DNA from 4 places in the Streptomyces sp. DSM 120436 genome. Region 4 is predicted to be linked to each of the others. Evidence: riboswitches for the same ligand, from Rfam matches in the RefSeq annotation. Region 4 holds a riboswitch; each other region holds the start of a gene.

Region 1 (3,418 bases), on a different contig from region 4:
CTCCTCCCACGCCCTCATGGGCGGTCTGATCGGCGCCACGGTCGCCTCCGCCGGCTTCGGCGCGGTGCACGGCGACGTGCTGGTCACCAAGGTCCTGATTCCCGCGATCGCCGCCCCGCTGGTGGCCGGCGTCGCCGCGTTGCTCGCGACCCGGCTCACCTACCGCATGGGCCGCAACGCCGACGACAAGGCCTCCGCGAAGGGCTACCGCGCCGGCCAGATCGCCTCCGCCGGTCTGGTCTCCCTGGCCCACGGCACCAACGACGCCCAGAAGACGATGGGCATCATCACCCTCGCCCTGGTCGCCGGCGGCACCCTCGCCCCCGACTCCGACCCGCCCATGTGGGTCATCCTCTCGGCGGGCATCGCCATCGCGCTGGGCACCTACCTCGGCGGCTGGCGCATCATCCGCACCATGGGCAAGGGCCTCACCGACCTCCAGCCGCAGCAGGGCTTCGCCGCCCAGACCAGCGCCGCGACGGTCATCCTGGCCTCCTCGCACCTCGGTTTCTCGCTCTCCACCACGCACTCCGTCTCGGGTGCCGTCATGGGCGCGGGCCTCGGCCGCAAGGGCGGCGTGGTCCGCTGGTCCACGGCCACCCGGATGTTCGTCGCCTGGGGCCTGACCCTGCCGGCCGCCGCCCTGGTCGCGGCGCTCGCCGAGTGGGTGTGCGGCTTCGGCGACTGGGGCACCGCCGTGGTGGCCGTCTTCCTGGTCGCCTCCAGCGCGGCCATCTGGAAGATCTCCCGCCGTGAGATCGTCGACCACACCAACGTCAACGACCACGACGACGCCGGCGAGGAGCCGTCCGGCGTGGTGACCCAGGCGATGGCCGCCGTGACCCCGCCCCCGGCCGGCACCGTGGCCGAGGACCTCACGGCCTCCATCCCGGCGCCGACGGCCGGCGACCCGGCGGGCCCGCCGGCCAAGACGTCCGTCTGACCGCGACCCGGCACGAAGGAAGAAGAGCACCATGAAGATCGACTGGGCGGCCCTCGGTTCCGTCTTCGGCGTCAGCCTCGTGGTCACCGTGGCCCTGGTGGCCCTGTTCACCCTCGGCATCTCCGGCATGTCCCGCCGCGAGCGGGCCGCCGCGGCGGGCCGGTCCACGGCTCTCGCGGTCACCGGCGCCTACACCTGCTTCGCCGCGTGCGCGGCGGCGGTGGGCTACGGCATCTACCTGATCATGGCCTGACGACAGGCCGCACGCGTGAGCGGGCGGGGCGGGAGCAGCGGCTCCCGCCCCGCCCGTCGCCGTGTCCGCGCCCCCGCGGGCCGGTCACGCCGTTCCCGCCGTTCCCGCCGTTCCCGCCGTTCACCCACGTGAGTCCCGCTGTGGGCCTCGGCACACTTCAGCCCCGCAGGTCAACGGCAAGTTGACGGCCCTTCCGGGGTCATGGTGGACTGCCTCCGCCAACACGGCGGCAGGAGAGGAAGCCGGTGCGAATCCGGCGCGGTCCCGCCACTGTCACCGGGGTGACCACCCCGGGAGCCAGGAACTCTCACCGCCGGTCTCGTCGAACCAGGGCGTGGACACCCTGAGTGAGGACATATCGCCATGCGCGGCTGCCTGTCGAGGTCGATCAACGACGCCCCACCCGTTTTCGGGGCCGTGCCCTCCGGATCCGTCACCGGCTGACCCATGGGTGCCGATCGCGTGTTCGCGTACGGCGCCGCCGCCGGCCTCCTCGGCGACCTGCTGCTCGGCGATCCCCGCCGTGGGCACCCGGTCGCCGCTTTCGGGCGGGCCGCGGCTGCCGTGGAACGGGTGCTGTGGCGGGACGACCGGGGCCGCGGGGCCGTGCACACCGCCGTGTGCGTCGGCGGCGCCGTCGCGCTCGGCGGCCTGGCCGCCCGCGCCGTACGCCGTTCCCCCGCCGCTTCCGTCGCCCTGACCGGCGTCGCCACCTGGGCCGTCGTCGGCGGCACCTCGCTGGCCCGGGAGGCGCGTGCCGTCGGACGGGCCCTGGAGTCCGGTGACGTCGAGGCCGCCCGGGAGCGGCTGCCGCACCTGTGCGGCCGGGACCCGCAGGCCCTGGACGCCGACGGGATCGCCCGCGCCGTGGTGGAGTCCGTCGCCGAGAACACCTCCGACGCCGTGGTGGGCGCCCTGGTGTGGGGCGCGGTCGCCGGGGTCCCGGGTCTGGTGGGCTTCCGGGCCGTCAACACCCTGGACGCGATGGTGGGGCACAAGTCGCCCCGCCACCGCCGCTACGGCTGGGCCTCCGCCCGCCTCGACGACGTCGCCGGCTGGCCGGGGGCGCGCCTGACGGCCGTGCTCGCCGCGCTGAGCGGGCCGGACCCGCGCGGGGCGGTACGGGCCTGGCGTGCGGACGCGGCCAGGCACCCCAGTCCCAACGCCGGTCCCGTCGAGGCGTCCTTCGCGGGCGCGCTCGGCGTACGGCTCGGCGGAACCCTGTCCTACGGCGGCCGGGTCGAGCACCGGCCCGTCCTCAACAGCGGCGGGCGCCCCGTCGCCGTGGCCGACATCGAGCGGGCGGTGCGCCTGTCGCGGCGGGTCGGCTGGCTCGCGCTCGCGGCCGGGGTGGCCGCGCGGCGCGTGCTGAGGGGACGTGCGACGTGAGCGGTGGCGGGCTGCTGGTCGCCGGGACGACCTCGGACGCCGGCAAGAGCGTGGTCACCGCCGGGATCTGCCGGTGGCTGGTGCGCCAAGGGGTGAAGGTCGCGCCGTTCAAGGCGCAGAACATGTCGCTGAACTCGTTCGTCACGCGCGAGGGCGCCGAGATCGGGCGGGCCCAGGCCATGCAGGCCCAGGCGTGCCGGGTGGAGCCGACGGCGCTGATGAACCCGGTGCTGCTGAAGCCGGGCGGCGAGCGGTCCAGCCAGGTGGTGCTGATGGGCCGCCCGGTCGGCGAGATGAGCGCGCGCGGCTACCACGGCGGCCGTCAGGAGAGCCTCCTCGGCACGGTCCTGGACTGCCTGGACCGGCTGCGGAGCGAGTACGACGCGGTGATCTGCGAGGGCGCCGGGAGCCCCGCGGAGATCAACCTGCGCCGCACCGACATCGTGAACATGGGCGTCGCCCGCAACGCCGGTCTGCCGGTCCTCGTCGTCGGGGACATCGACCGGGGCGGCGTCTTCGCCTCCTTCTTCGGCACGGTCGCCCTGCTCTCCCCCGAGGACCAGGAGCTGGTCGCCGGGTTCCTGGTGAACAAGTTCCGCGGGGACGTCTCGCTGCTGGAGCCGGGCCTGGAGATGCTGCGCGGCCTGACCGGGCGGCGCACCTACGGCGTGCTGCCGTTCCGGCACGGGCTCGGCATCGACGAGGAGGACGGGATGGGGGTCCCCCCGCTCGAGCGAAGCCGGGAGTGGGGGAGGACGTCGCTCAGGGGCGCCGCGCGGGAGTCCGCGGTGGCCGCGCCGGCCGGTGAGGAGGTGCTGCGGGTCGCGGTGTGC
Region 2 (3,418 bases), 1.8 Mb from region 4:
CCCAGGCGTCCGCCGGCCTCGGCAACGACCGCACCGCCGACTGGCTGTGCGGAGCCCGGGAGATCGACGAACTCGCCGTCCGGCACGCCGCCCGCGGCACCGGCCTCGCCACCCGCCTCCTCGAAGCGGTGACCGCGGACGCGCCCGAGGGGCGGGCATGGCTGCTCACCTCGGTCCGGAACGGGCGGGCCATGGCCTTCTACCGCCGCCACGGCTGGACGGAGGCCACCCACCCCTCCCCCGACGGCAAGGGCATCGTCGTCTTCCTCGGCCCGCGCCACCCCGCCCGTTCCCTCGCCCCGCTCCCCCCGTGAGCCTTCGGAGCCCCGCCTTGCGCACCGCTGAAATCCGCCGCCATTGCCTCGACATCGTCACCGAGCGCGCCACAACGTGGTCCTCAGCACCCCACTGCGAACCCCTGCCCCGCCCCTGCCGTTCGTCGCGCACTGGCCCAAGGCGGCGGGGTCCTGGCACCGGTCGGGGCGCGTGACACGGGTCACCGCCCGGATCACGGACGTCCGCGTTCCTGACGGGCCGACTGCCCGCAGCAGCTGGTTCGCCCCGTCCTCCCCCATAGCCCGAAAGGCATGGGGGGACCCCCACGGCGGGGTGTCGCAGGAGGGAACCCGGGAATCCCGGACTGCCCCGCAGTGGTGAGCGGGAACGGCCGCCGTCACACGCGCCGGGCCCGAGGTACCGGGCCCGGGAAGCGACGGCCAGTGCCGGATTGCCGTCCAGCAGACGCGGGGCGACCTTGACGCGCAGGCCGCCGGCCAGTGCCGACAGGTGACGTGTCACCTGCTGGTACAGGGCGCGGGCGGGGCCGTCGTCGAGCCGGCCGGGCGGGGAACCCGGAGGGCCGGCCCGTCGTCGGTCCGCTGCAGTCCCTCCAGGTCGGGGACGATTCCGTGCAGGGCGACGCGGGCCAGGGCCGGTGACCAGAGGCGGGCGGCGTGTCCGAGCTGGGCGGTGGAGACGTCGACGCGCGGTTCCGGAGTACGGTGCCAGCGTGCGACGGCTTCGGCGAGGTCGGTGAAACCCGCCGCATAGGAGCGGGCGATCGGATGCTGGCCGTCGTCCCGTCCACCGACCTGCAGGGCGAAGAAACCGCCAAGGCCCGCCACGTCGTGCGGGGCGGCGGTGACGGACGCGGTCGAGGCACGGGCTGCGCGCACGGTTCCCGTCCTCCCTCCAGCTCTCCGTCCGTACGGTCAGGAGGCCGTACGCCGTCGCGGCGGCGTGATGGCGTACAGGTCGAGGATGTCCGGCCGGGGCGCCACCCCGGGACCGCCTGCGCGGGTCCACGCGACGATGTCCTCGGTCGCGTCCGGGTCGTTGACCAGCCCCAGCCAGACGGGGCGGGCGCCTGCGGCCCGGCCCTCCGCGGAGGGCTGGACGACGATGACGTTGGCGTGTTCGCAGACGCCGAGGCAGTCGGAGACGCGTACCGGTGCCGCGGCACGCAGGCGTTCGGTCTGGGCCGCGTGGTCGACGCCGGTCACTTTGGGGCTGCCGCAGCAGCAGTCGCGGCACACGACGACGCGGCACGGCACGGGGCCGGTGACCGTCGCGGTCCTCTTGTCGTCCGTCGTCGGTCCGGTCGGCGTTGCGGGCATGCGGTGCCGTCCCTCTCTCCGGGGAGATCCGCCCCGGTGGTCCGTCGAGGAGGCGACCGCGTGAGTCTCCTGGCTCTCGGGTCGATGCTCGTCCCGGCCTTCCCACCCGTTGCCGGGCAGTGGCCTGTCGGGAATCGCTCGCCGATCACAGTGGCGGGACCGCGCCGGATTCACACCGGCTTCCTCGTTCCGCCGTCGCCCTGTCGCCGGTCATCCTCCCATCCCGGGACACCGTCCCGCCCGCCCGGTGCCGGCAGTCAGTCCGTCTCCTGGGCGTGGGGGGCCGTCGCGGCCGGGTGGGCCGGGCGGTCCCGTCCGCCGTCGCGGCCGGACACCACCACGACGACCAGCCCGATGACAACGGCCCCGCGAACATCAGCGCGTGCGCGAACATCAGCGCCATGGCCGTCAGGCTCGTGGTGCGGTGCCAGCGCTCCAGCACCTGCCGGGAGACCGGCAACCGGGCGGGGCGCGGTCCCGACAGCAGCAGACCGAGCATGACCGTGCCCCACGCCCACAGCAGCCCCGACCACCCGAACGCCTGGCTGAGCAGATACATCCAGTAGGTGCCGGGATCGTCCATGAACGGCATCACCGCGACCGTGTCCGACGCACCCGACTCCATGCGCGCCCACAGGAGGGCGAACACGAGCACGGTCACCACCACCGCCGCGGTGGCGTCGGGCAGGGCGGAGCGCAGATCACCGCGCAGAGCCACGCGGTCACCGGAAGGCCGTCGCCGTCCGGACGGGGGCACCGCCCTTTCTTCCTCCGGCCTCGTGTCCGACGTCATCAGAAGCCTCCCGGACACGAACTGCCGAGGCGATATCCGGACGGAACCGCCACGAGGGCTGCTTGATCCACCCTGTCGAAAAGGCTTCTCGAACCGCCGAGCCGAGGGGGGTCGATGTGAGAAGGAGGCATCGGAGGAGCCCGTTCACCAACTGCTTCACGCGGTCCACACCGTGCCGCGTGCCTCGTACTCGAGCATCTCCTCCAGACCGACCGCGGCATCCGCTCCGAGTTCGCGGCACACCAGCCACAGGGCGAGGTCCAGCCCGGAGGTGACCCCGCCGGCGGTGACCAGGTCGCCGTCGTCGACCACGCGGGCCTTCTTCAGCACACCGCCCTGCCGCTCCAGGTCGGCCCGCGCCCGGTGATGCGTGGTGCAGGGGCGCCCCGCAGTCAGCCCGGCGGCGGCGAGCAGCATCACGCCGGTGCACAGCGCGCTGACGGTCAGGCCCGGGCGGGTCGCGGCGGCCAGGGCCCGTGGCAGTGAGCCCCGCCGGATCTCGGCCCACACGCCGGGATCCTCGCGGCGCGCGTAGCCGCCGCCGGGAACCACCAGGACGTCCGCCTGCTCGGGGGCCCACCCGTGGTCGACCCGTAGTCGGGTGCCGTAGGACGCCCTGACGGTACGCGGACCGCCGAGCGTCACGTAGCGGGTCTCCACTTCCCGGTCGGTGAAGTGGCCGGAGGCGGAGAACACCTCGTACGGGGCGGAGAAGTCGAGTTCCTCCACGCCGTCGAACATGACCACGTGGACGCGCAGGGGCCGGTCACGTCCGGGGGCCTCGGGCTCGGCGGCGTCGGCCCGGGTCACGGCGCCCCCGGCCATCAGTGTCGCGGTCCCGAGAGCGGTGGTGGCGTGCAGGAGGGTCCGGCGGTTCATGTCGGTCGGTACTCCGTTTCTCGGTCGGCCAGGGACAGGGGGACGGGTTCGTCCGCCAGGCAGGAAGGAGCCGAGTCGTACGGGAGGGCACGGCGCACGGCGCGGGCGTGCTCGCGTCCGTGCAGGTGGC
Region 3 (3,418 bases), 800 kb from region 4:
ACGTCGCGTCCGACTTCTGCGAGACGGCGACGGTCCCCGAGCAGTTGCCGAACCTGATCGACCGCGCCTTCCGCACCGCGTACGCCCGGCGCACGGTCACCGCGGTCATCCTGCCGGGCGACGTGCAGGAGATGGACTACAGCCCGCCCACGCACGCCTTCAAGATGGTGCCCTCCAGCCTCGGCCTGGGCCGGTACGCGCCGGTCCCCGCCGACGAGGACCTCCAGCGGGCCGCCGACGTGCTGAACGCGGGCGAGAAGGTCGCCGTGCTGATCGGGCAGGGCGCACGCGGCGCCCGCGAGGAGGTCGAGCGGCTCGCGGACGTGCTGGGCGCCGGGGTGGCGAAGGCGCTGCTCGGCAAGGACGCCCTGCCCGACGACCTGCCGTACGTCACCGGCTCCATCGGGCTGCTGGGGACCCGCCCCTCGTACGAGCTGATGCGGGACTGCGACACGCTGCTGATGATCGGGTCCAGCTTCCCGTACACGCAGTTCCTGCCGGAGCTGGACCAGGCGCGGGCCGTGCAGATCGACATCGACCCGCACATGATCGGCCTGCGCTACCCGAACGAGGTGAACCTGGTCGGCGACGCCCGCGAGACCCTGCGGCGGCTGCTGCCGCGTCTGCACCGCAAGGAGGACCGGGCCTGGCGGGAGCAGGTCGAGAAGAACGTCGCCCGCTGGTGGGAGGTGATGCAGCGGCGCGCCGCCGTGAGCGCGGACCCGGTGAACCCGGAGTACGTGGTGCACGCCCTGGACGGCAGGCTGCCCGACGACGTGATCCTCGCCGCCGACTCCGGCTCGGCCGCCAACTGGTACGCCCGGCACCTGCGGCTGCGCGGCCGGATGCGCGGCTCGCTGTCCGGGACGCTGGCGACGATGGGCCCCGGTGTGCCGTACTGCATCGGCGCGAAGTTCGCCCACCCCGACCGGCCGGCCATCGCCCTGGTCGGGGACGGGGCCATGCAGATGAACGGCATGATGGAGATGGTCACGGCGGCGAAGTACTACCGCGAGTGGCCCGATCCCCGGCTGATCGTCGCCGTGCTGAACAACGGCGACCTCAACCAGGTCACCTGGGAGATGCGGGCCATGTCCGGCGCGCCGCAGTTCGAGGAGTCGCAGGCCATCCCGGACCTGCCGTACGCGGACATCGCCCGGCGCATGGGCCTGGACGGGGTCCGGGTGGAGAAGCCGAAGCAGGTCGAGGCCGCGTGGGACCGGGCGCTCGCCGCGGACCGGCCGTTCGTCATCGACTTCCGCACCGACCCGGCGGTGCCGCCGATCCCGCCGCACGCGTCCCTGGACCAGATCGAGGCGGCGGCCGCCGCGATCCTCAAGGGCGACAGCGACCGCGGCTCGATGGTGCGGCAGGGTCTGAAGGCGAAGGTCCAGGAGATGCTCCCCGGCACCCGCCACCGCGCCGGCCGGCCGGGCGCGGGCCCGGACGACAGCGCCTGAGCCCGGCGCCGCGCCTCCCCCGGACCGCGCGCCCTCCGCACCCGCCGTCCGTGGCCCCCGCCCGCACCTGCCGTCCGGCGCCCCGGCCCGGTCGCGCACGCCGTCCATGGCCCCTCCGCCCGGTCCCGCGCCGAGGGGCGCCTCGGTCCGGCGTCTCCGGAAGCGCCCCGCACCCGGCCGGGCGCAGATCACCGGCGGGCGGGGCGGGACGCCGCCGCTCCGGGGCGGACGCGGACACCCGCCCCCGCCCTTTCGTCCCGCGGGGGCCGACTCGTAGGATCGACGGGTCATCAACACCGCGACGGGAGACAGGAAGCCGGTGCGAGTCCGGCACGGTCCCGCCACTGTGACCGGGGAGTGCACCCCTTCCACGTGCCACTGCGCGCCGCGCGGGAAGGTCAGGGGAAGCGTCGATCCGGGAGTCAGGACACTGGCCTGTCGCGGGCCCGTTCCGAGGAGCGCGGACTCCCCAGGAGGCTTCACGTGTACGACGGCACGTCCCGTCCCGCCCTGTCCACCCCTGCCCGCAGGCGGCCCGCCGTGCGGTCGGCCGCCGCCGCCCTCGCCCTCGCGGCCGCCCTGCTGACCGCCGGCTGCGGAGCGTCGCCGGGCGCCGCCCAGGACGCGAAGGCGCCGGCCGCACCGGCCGAGGGCTTCCCCGTCACCGTCGACAACTGCGGTGTGCGGACCACCTACGAGAAGCCGCCCGCGCGCGTCGTCACCATCCACCAGCACCCGGCGGAACTGATGCTCGCCCTCGGTCTGGGGGACCGCATGGTCGGCACCGCCTTCCCCGACTCCCCGGTCCTGCCCGAGCTGCGGAAGGACTACGCGTCGATCCCCGAACTGTCCAGGAAGGAGCCGTCGTTCGAGACGGTCCTGGAGGCCGGTCCGGACCTCGTCTACGGCGGTTACGGCAGCGCCTTCGCCGAGAACGAGGGCCGTTCCCGCAAGGCGTTCGCCGACGCCGGCGTCGACACCCACCTCAACCGCGAGTACTGCGGCAGGAAGCGGGTCACGATGCGGGACACCTACGACGAGATCCGCACCGTCGGCCGGATCTTCGGCGTCCCGGAGCGGGCCGACGCGCTGGTCGCCGAGCTCGAGGACCGTGTCGAGAAGGCCGCCGGAAAGGTCGCGGACGCGCCGAAGGTGCCCGTCTTCGTCTACGACAGCGGCGACCGGACCGCCTTCACCGCGGGCGGCAGGAGCCTGGGCACCGAACTGATCCGGCTGGCCGGCGGCGAGAACGTCTTCGCCGACCTCGACGACGTCTTCGGCGACGTCTCCTGGGAGCAGGTCGTCGAGCGCAGGCCGGAGGTCATCGCGATCTACGACTACGCCGGCGCCGGCAGCGTGGAACGCAAGAAGGAGTTCCTGCTCTCCCGGCCCGCTCTCCAGGACGTGCCCGCCATCAGGAACGAGCGGTTCGTCGTCCTGCCGCTGACCGCCACCCTGGTGGGCGTCCGGTCCGCCTACGCGGTGGAGGACCTGGCCCGCGGCCTCCACCCCGAGAGCTTCGCGTGACGGCCCCGGCCGTCGGGACCGGCGCCGAGCGGGCCGCGCGACGACGGCACGGGGACGACGGGCGGGCCGGGCGGGCCGGCCTCACCGTCACCCTCGTCGTCCTGGCCGTCGCCCTGGCGCTCTCCGCCACCGCCGGTCTGGCCATCGGGTCGGTGCGGGTGCCGCCCGGCCAGGTGTGGGGCATCGTGACGCACGCGCTGGGCGCCGGCTGGACGGAACCGGACTGGTCGCGGGCGCGGGAGACCATCGTGCTGGACGTGCGCGCGCCGCGCGTGCTCCTCGGAGCCGTGGCCGGTGCGGGCCTCGCGGTCGTGGGCACCGCCCTGCAGGCCCTGATCCGCAACCCGCTCGCCGAGCCCTACCTGCTCGGCGTCTCCTCGGGGGCGTCCCTGGGCGCCGTGTCGGTGATCGTGTTCGGGGTGACCCTGTTC
Region 4 (3,418 bases):
GCAGACCGCCGTCTCCCCGTCGTCGGTGACCTCCAGGATCTCCGTGCACAGGTTCGAGGAGTGGACGACGTGACCCGGCTCGGCGGTCTGGTTGGCGGTGCGGTTGGCGGTGTCCTTGAAGGTCATCCAGCCGTTGCCGGTCTGCGCGAGGGTGCGCATCATCCGGCCGTACAGCTCGCGGGCCGGGAGCGTCCTGCGGGCCAGGCCCCTGGCCTCGGCGGCGCGGTAGGCCGCGTCGAACTCCTCGCCCCACAGGTCGGCCAGCTCGGGCACGTCGGCCGGGGAGAACAGCGACCACGCCGCGTCGTCGGCGACCCGGCGCATGAACTCGTCCGGCACCCAGTGCGCCAGGTTCAGGTTGTGCGTACGGCGGGCGTCCTCACCGGTGTTGTCGCGCAGCTCCAGGAACTCCTCGATGTCCGCGTGCCAGGTCTCCAGGTAGACCGCGGCGGCGCCCTTGCGCCGGCCGCCCTGGTTCACGGCGGCGACGGAGGCGTCCAGCGTCTTCAGGAACGGCACGATGCCGCCTGAGTGCCCGTTGGTGCCGCGGATCAGCGAGCCCCGGGCGCGGACCCGGGAGAAGGACAGGCCGATGCCGCCGGCGTGCTTCGACAGGCGGGCGACCTGGTGGTAGCGCTCGTAGAGGGAGTCCAGCTCGTCCTTGGGGGAGTCGAGGAGGTAGCAGGACGACATCTGCGGGTGGCGGGTGCCGGAGTTGAACAGCGTGGGGGAGGAGGGCAGGTAGTCCAGCCGGCTCATCAGCCCGTACAGCGCGGCGACCTCCTCCAGCGCCCGCACGCCGTCGTCCTCGGCGAGACCGCAGGCGACCCGCAGCAGGAAGTGCTGGGGCGTCTCGACGACCTTGCGGGTGACCGGGTGGCGCAGCAGGTAGCGGCTGTGCAGGGTGCGCAGCCCGAAGTAGCCGAAGCGGTCGTCGGCGCCGGTGTCGATCAGCGCGTCCAGACGGGCCGCGTGCAGCCGGACGAAGGCGGCGGTCCGGTCGCTGATCAGGCCCTCCCGGTGCCCGGCGGCCACCGACCCGGTGAACGAGGTGACGCCCTGCGAGGCGGCCTCGGCGCGGATGCCGAGGGTCAGCAGCCGGGCGGCGAGCCGGGAGTAGGCGGGGTCCTCGGAGATCAGTCCGGCCGCCGCCTCGGTGGCCAGGTCCCGCAGCTCCGCCTCGTCGGCGGCGGCGGACCGGCCGCGCAGCGCGGCGGCGGCCACCCGGCCGGGGTCGGCGTCGGGCAGGTCGGCGGTCAGCTCCGTCAGGGTCCGCAGCAGCGCGGCCCCGGGGCGGTCGCTCTCCTCGGTCACGCCGGTCGCTGAAGCCGGATCGGCTGGCGCGATGGTCACGTGGGGCTCTCCCTCGCTCGGCACGGGGGCCTCGAAGAGCGCAGGGGGCAGCACACGAGCGCACGCGGCGTCGCGTCCACCGGCCCATTCCACGAGGCCCGGACGTCAGGGCACCCGGACCGGAAGGGCCGGGCGCACTGTCGGCAGGTCCTCGGACTGACTCCCGTGCGCGCCCGTGGGCAGGCATGGGTACACCGTTGCGGGACAGTTCCGGATTCGCACCGGATTCCCCTGCGGCGACAGCGAGCATGAGCATACATCTTGTGCCGGGTGCCGCCGACGGACCCATATGTTGTGTCGCGCAGGGGTTAGGGTGGTGCCGGGCGGAAGGGCCGGGCGCAACCGTCAGAGCGTCAGCCCGTAGACGAGCAGCGTGATGTCGTCCAGCTCCGGCAGCGGGTTCCAGTCCCGCCGGGGGTCGCGGGTGAAGCCCAGCCGTTCGTACACCCGGTGTGCGGCGTGCATGGTGTGCTGGGTGGACAGCACCATCCGCGCGCACCCGAGCGCCCGCGCCCGGTCGACGCAGGCGCGCACCAGGGCCTCGCCGGCGCCCCGGCCGCGGTGGGCGCGGGACACCGCCAGCATCCGTATCTCCGCCTCGCCGGGCTCCGCGATGTCGGCCATGGGTCCGGGGCCCGGCACGAAGGTCACCCCGCCCAGCAGCGTGCCGTGCTCCACGGCGACCAGCACCTCGGCGGCCGCCGCGCGCTTCGCCACGTCCCGCAGCTCGCCGAGGTAGGCGTCGCTCTCCCCGAAGTCCAGCAGACCGTCGCCGAGATAGGCCTGCGCGGTGATCTCACCGAGTTCCGCGTGCTCGCCGGGCGTCACCGGCCGGATGACGATGTCCATGCGGGGGAGTCTGCCGCACGGGTACGACAGCGGGCCGCCGGTTCTCCACCGGCGGCCCGCCGCCCCCGTGCCCTGCCGCGTCAGTGCGCGCTGCCCGCCGTGGCCGGCGGGAGCTCGACCCGCACGCCCGGGTCGCCGGCGTCCGCCGTGTAGTCCTGCGGCTTCGTCTCGTCGACGCCCTCCGGCGCCTTGACCGCCCTCAGGACGAAGGTCAGGACGACCGTGACCAGCACGTTGATCACGAAGGCGGTGAGACCGATGTAGCCGATCTCGCCGATGCCCGGGATCTTCTCGGCGGAGCCGCCGAAGTGCTTCTGCGTCGGCGACGCCACCCCGTACGCGGCGACCGTGCCGTAGATCATGCCGACCGCCCAGCCGCCGATCAGCGCCCAGCGGTGGAACCACCGGGTGAACAGGCCGCCCACCAGCGCCGGGAAGGTCTGCAGGATCCAGATCCCGCCCAGCAACTGGAAGTTGATGGCGACCGTTTTGTCCATGGTCAGCACGAAGGCCAGCGCGCCCACCTTCACCAGCAGCGACACGACCTTGGAGACGGCGGTCTCCTGCCTGGGCGTCGCGTCCGGCCTGATGAAGTCCTTGTAGATGTTGCGGGTGAACAGGTTCGCCGCCGCGATCGACATGATCGCCGCCGGCACCAGCGCGCCGATGCCGATCGCCGCGAAGGCCACGCCGGCGAACCAGTCCGGGAACATGGTCTCGAACAGCTGCGGGATGGCCAGCTGGCCGTTCTGCACCTCCACCCCGGCCGCGATCGCCATGAAGCCGAGCAGCGCCAGCAGGCCCAGCATCAGCGAGTACAGCGGCAGGATCGTGGTGTTGCGGCGGATCACCTCACGGCTCTTGGAGGACAGCGTCGCGGTGATCGAGTGCGGGTACATGAACAGCGCGAGCGCCGAGCCCAGCGCCAGCGTGGCGTACGTCCACTGGCCCGCCTCGCCCGGCACCAGCGAGCCGCGCGGCGCGCCCGTGGCCGGGTTGGTCTCGCTGTACGCCTCCCGCGCGGAGGCGAAGATCTCGTCGAACCCGCCCAGCTTGATCGGGATGTAGATGATCGCCACCGCGATGACCAGATAGATCAGCGTGTCCTTGACGAACGCGATCAGCGCGGGCGCCCGCAGCCCGGACGAGTAGGTGTACGCCGCGAGCACACCGAACGCGATGAGCAGCGGCAGGTCCTTGACGAACCAGTTGGTGT

Evidence for each region. A riboswitch is a leader RNA that binds a small molecule or an ion and turns the genes downstream of it on or off. The one in region 4 is predicted to bind cobalamin.
Region 1: it holds a riboswitch for cobalamin, as region 4 does, so the genes downstream of both, ACWH4W_RS28530 (cobalamin biosynthesis protein) here and ACWH4W_RS11770 (ribonucleoside-diphosphate reductase subunit alpha) in region 4, are expected to answer to the same signal.
Region 2: it holds a riboswitch for cobalamin, as region 4 does, so the genes downstream of both, ACWH4W_RS19335 ((2Fe-2S) ferredoxin domain-containing protein) here and ACWH4W_RS11770 (ribonucleoside-diphosphate reductase subunit alpha) in region 4, are expected to answer to the same signal.
Region 3: it holds a riboswitch for cobalamin, as region 4 does, so the genes downstream of both, ACWH4W_RS15000 (ABC transporter substrate-binding protein) here and ACWH4W_RS11770 (ribonucleoside-diphosphate reductase subunit alpha) in region 4, are expected to answer to the same signal.

The regions. Positions count from the first base shown of each region.
Region 1 covers NZ_JBSKBS010000002.1:1,418,014-1,421,431, forward strand. The annotation lists gene ACWH4W_RS28520 (inorganic phosphate transporter) at 1-943, shown strand, start outside; gene ACWH4W_RS28525 (hypothetical protein) at 975-1,196, shown strand; cobalamin riboswitch at 1,385-1,522, shown strand; gene ACWH4W_RS28530 (cobalamin biosynthesis protein) at 1,644-2,585, shown strand; gene ACWH4W_RS28535 (cobyric acid synthase) at 2,582-3,418, shown strand, end outside.
Region 2 covers NZ_JBSKBS010000001.1:4,351,225-4,354,642, reverse strand. The annotation lists gene ACWH4W_RS19345 (GNAT family N-acetyltransferase) at 1-314, shown strand, start outside; gene ACWH4W_RS19340 (hypothetical protein) at 795-1,175, opposite strand; gene ACWH4W_RS19335 ((2Fe-2S) ferredoxin domain-containing protein) at 1,212-1,616, opposite strand; cobalamin riboswitch at 1,679-1,802, opposite strand; partial or broken gene ACWH4W_RS19330 (ferric reductase-like transmembrane domain-containing protein) at 1,975-2,409, opposite strand; gene ACWH4W_RS19325 (DJ-1/PfpI family protein) at 2,566-3,288, opposite strand; gene ACWH4W_RS19320 (hypothetical protein) at 3,285-3,418, opposite strand, start outside.
Region 3 covers NZ_JBSKBS010000001.1:3,342,726-3,346,143, reverse strand. The annotation lists gene ACWH4W_RS15005 (thiamine pyrophosphate-requiring protein) at 1-1,460, shown strand, start outside; cobalamin riboswitch at 1,728-1,913, shown strand; gene ACWH4W_RS15000 (ABC transporter substrate-binding protein) at 1,944-2,987, shown strand; gene ACWH4W_RS14995 (FecCD family ABC transporter permease) at 2,984-3,418, shown strand, end outside.
Region 4 covers NZ_JBSKBS010000001.1:2,540,258-2,543,675, forward strand. The annotation lists gene ACWH4W_RS11770 (ribonucleoside-diphosphate reductase subunit alpha) at 1-1,353, opposite strand, end outside; cobalamin riboswitch at 1,479-1,649, opposite strand; gene ACWH4W_RS11775 (GNAT family N-acetyltransferase) at 1,699-2,202, opposite strand; gene mctP (monocarboxylate uptake permease MctP) at 2,283-3,418, opposite strand, start outside.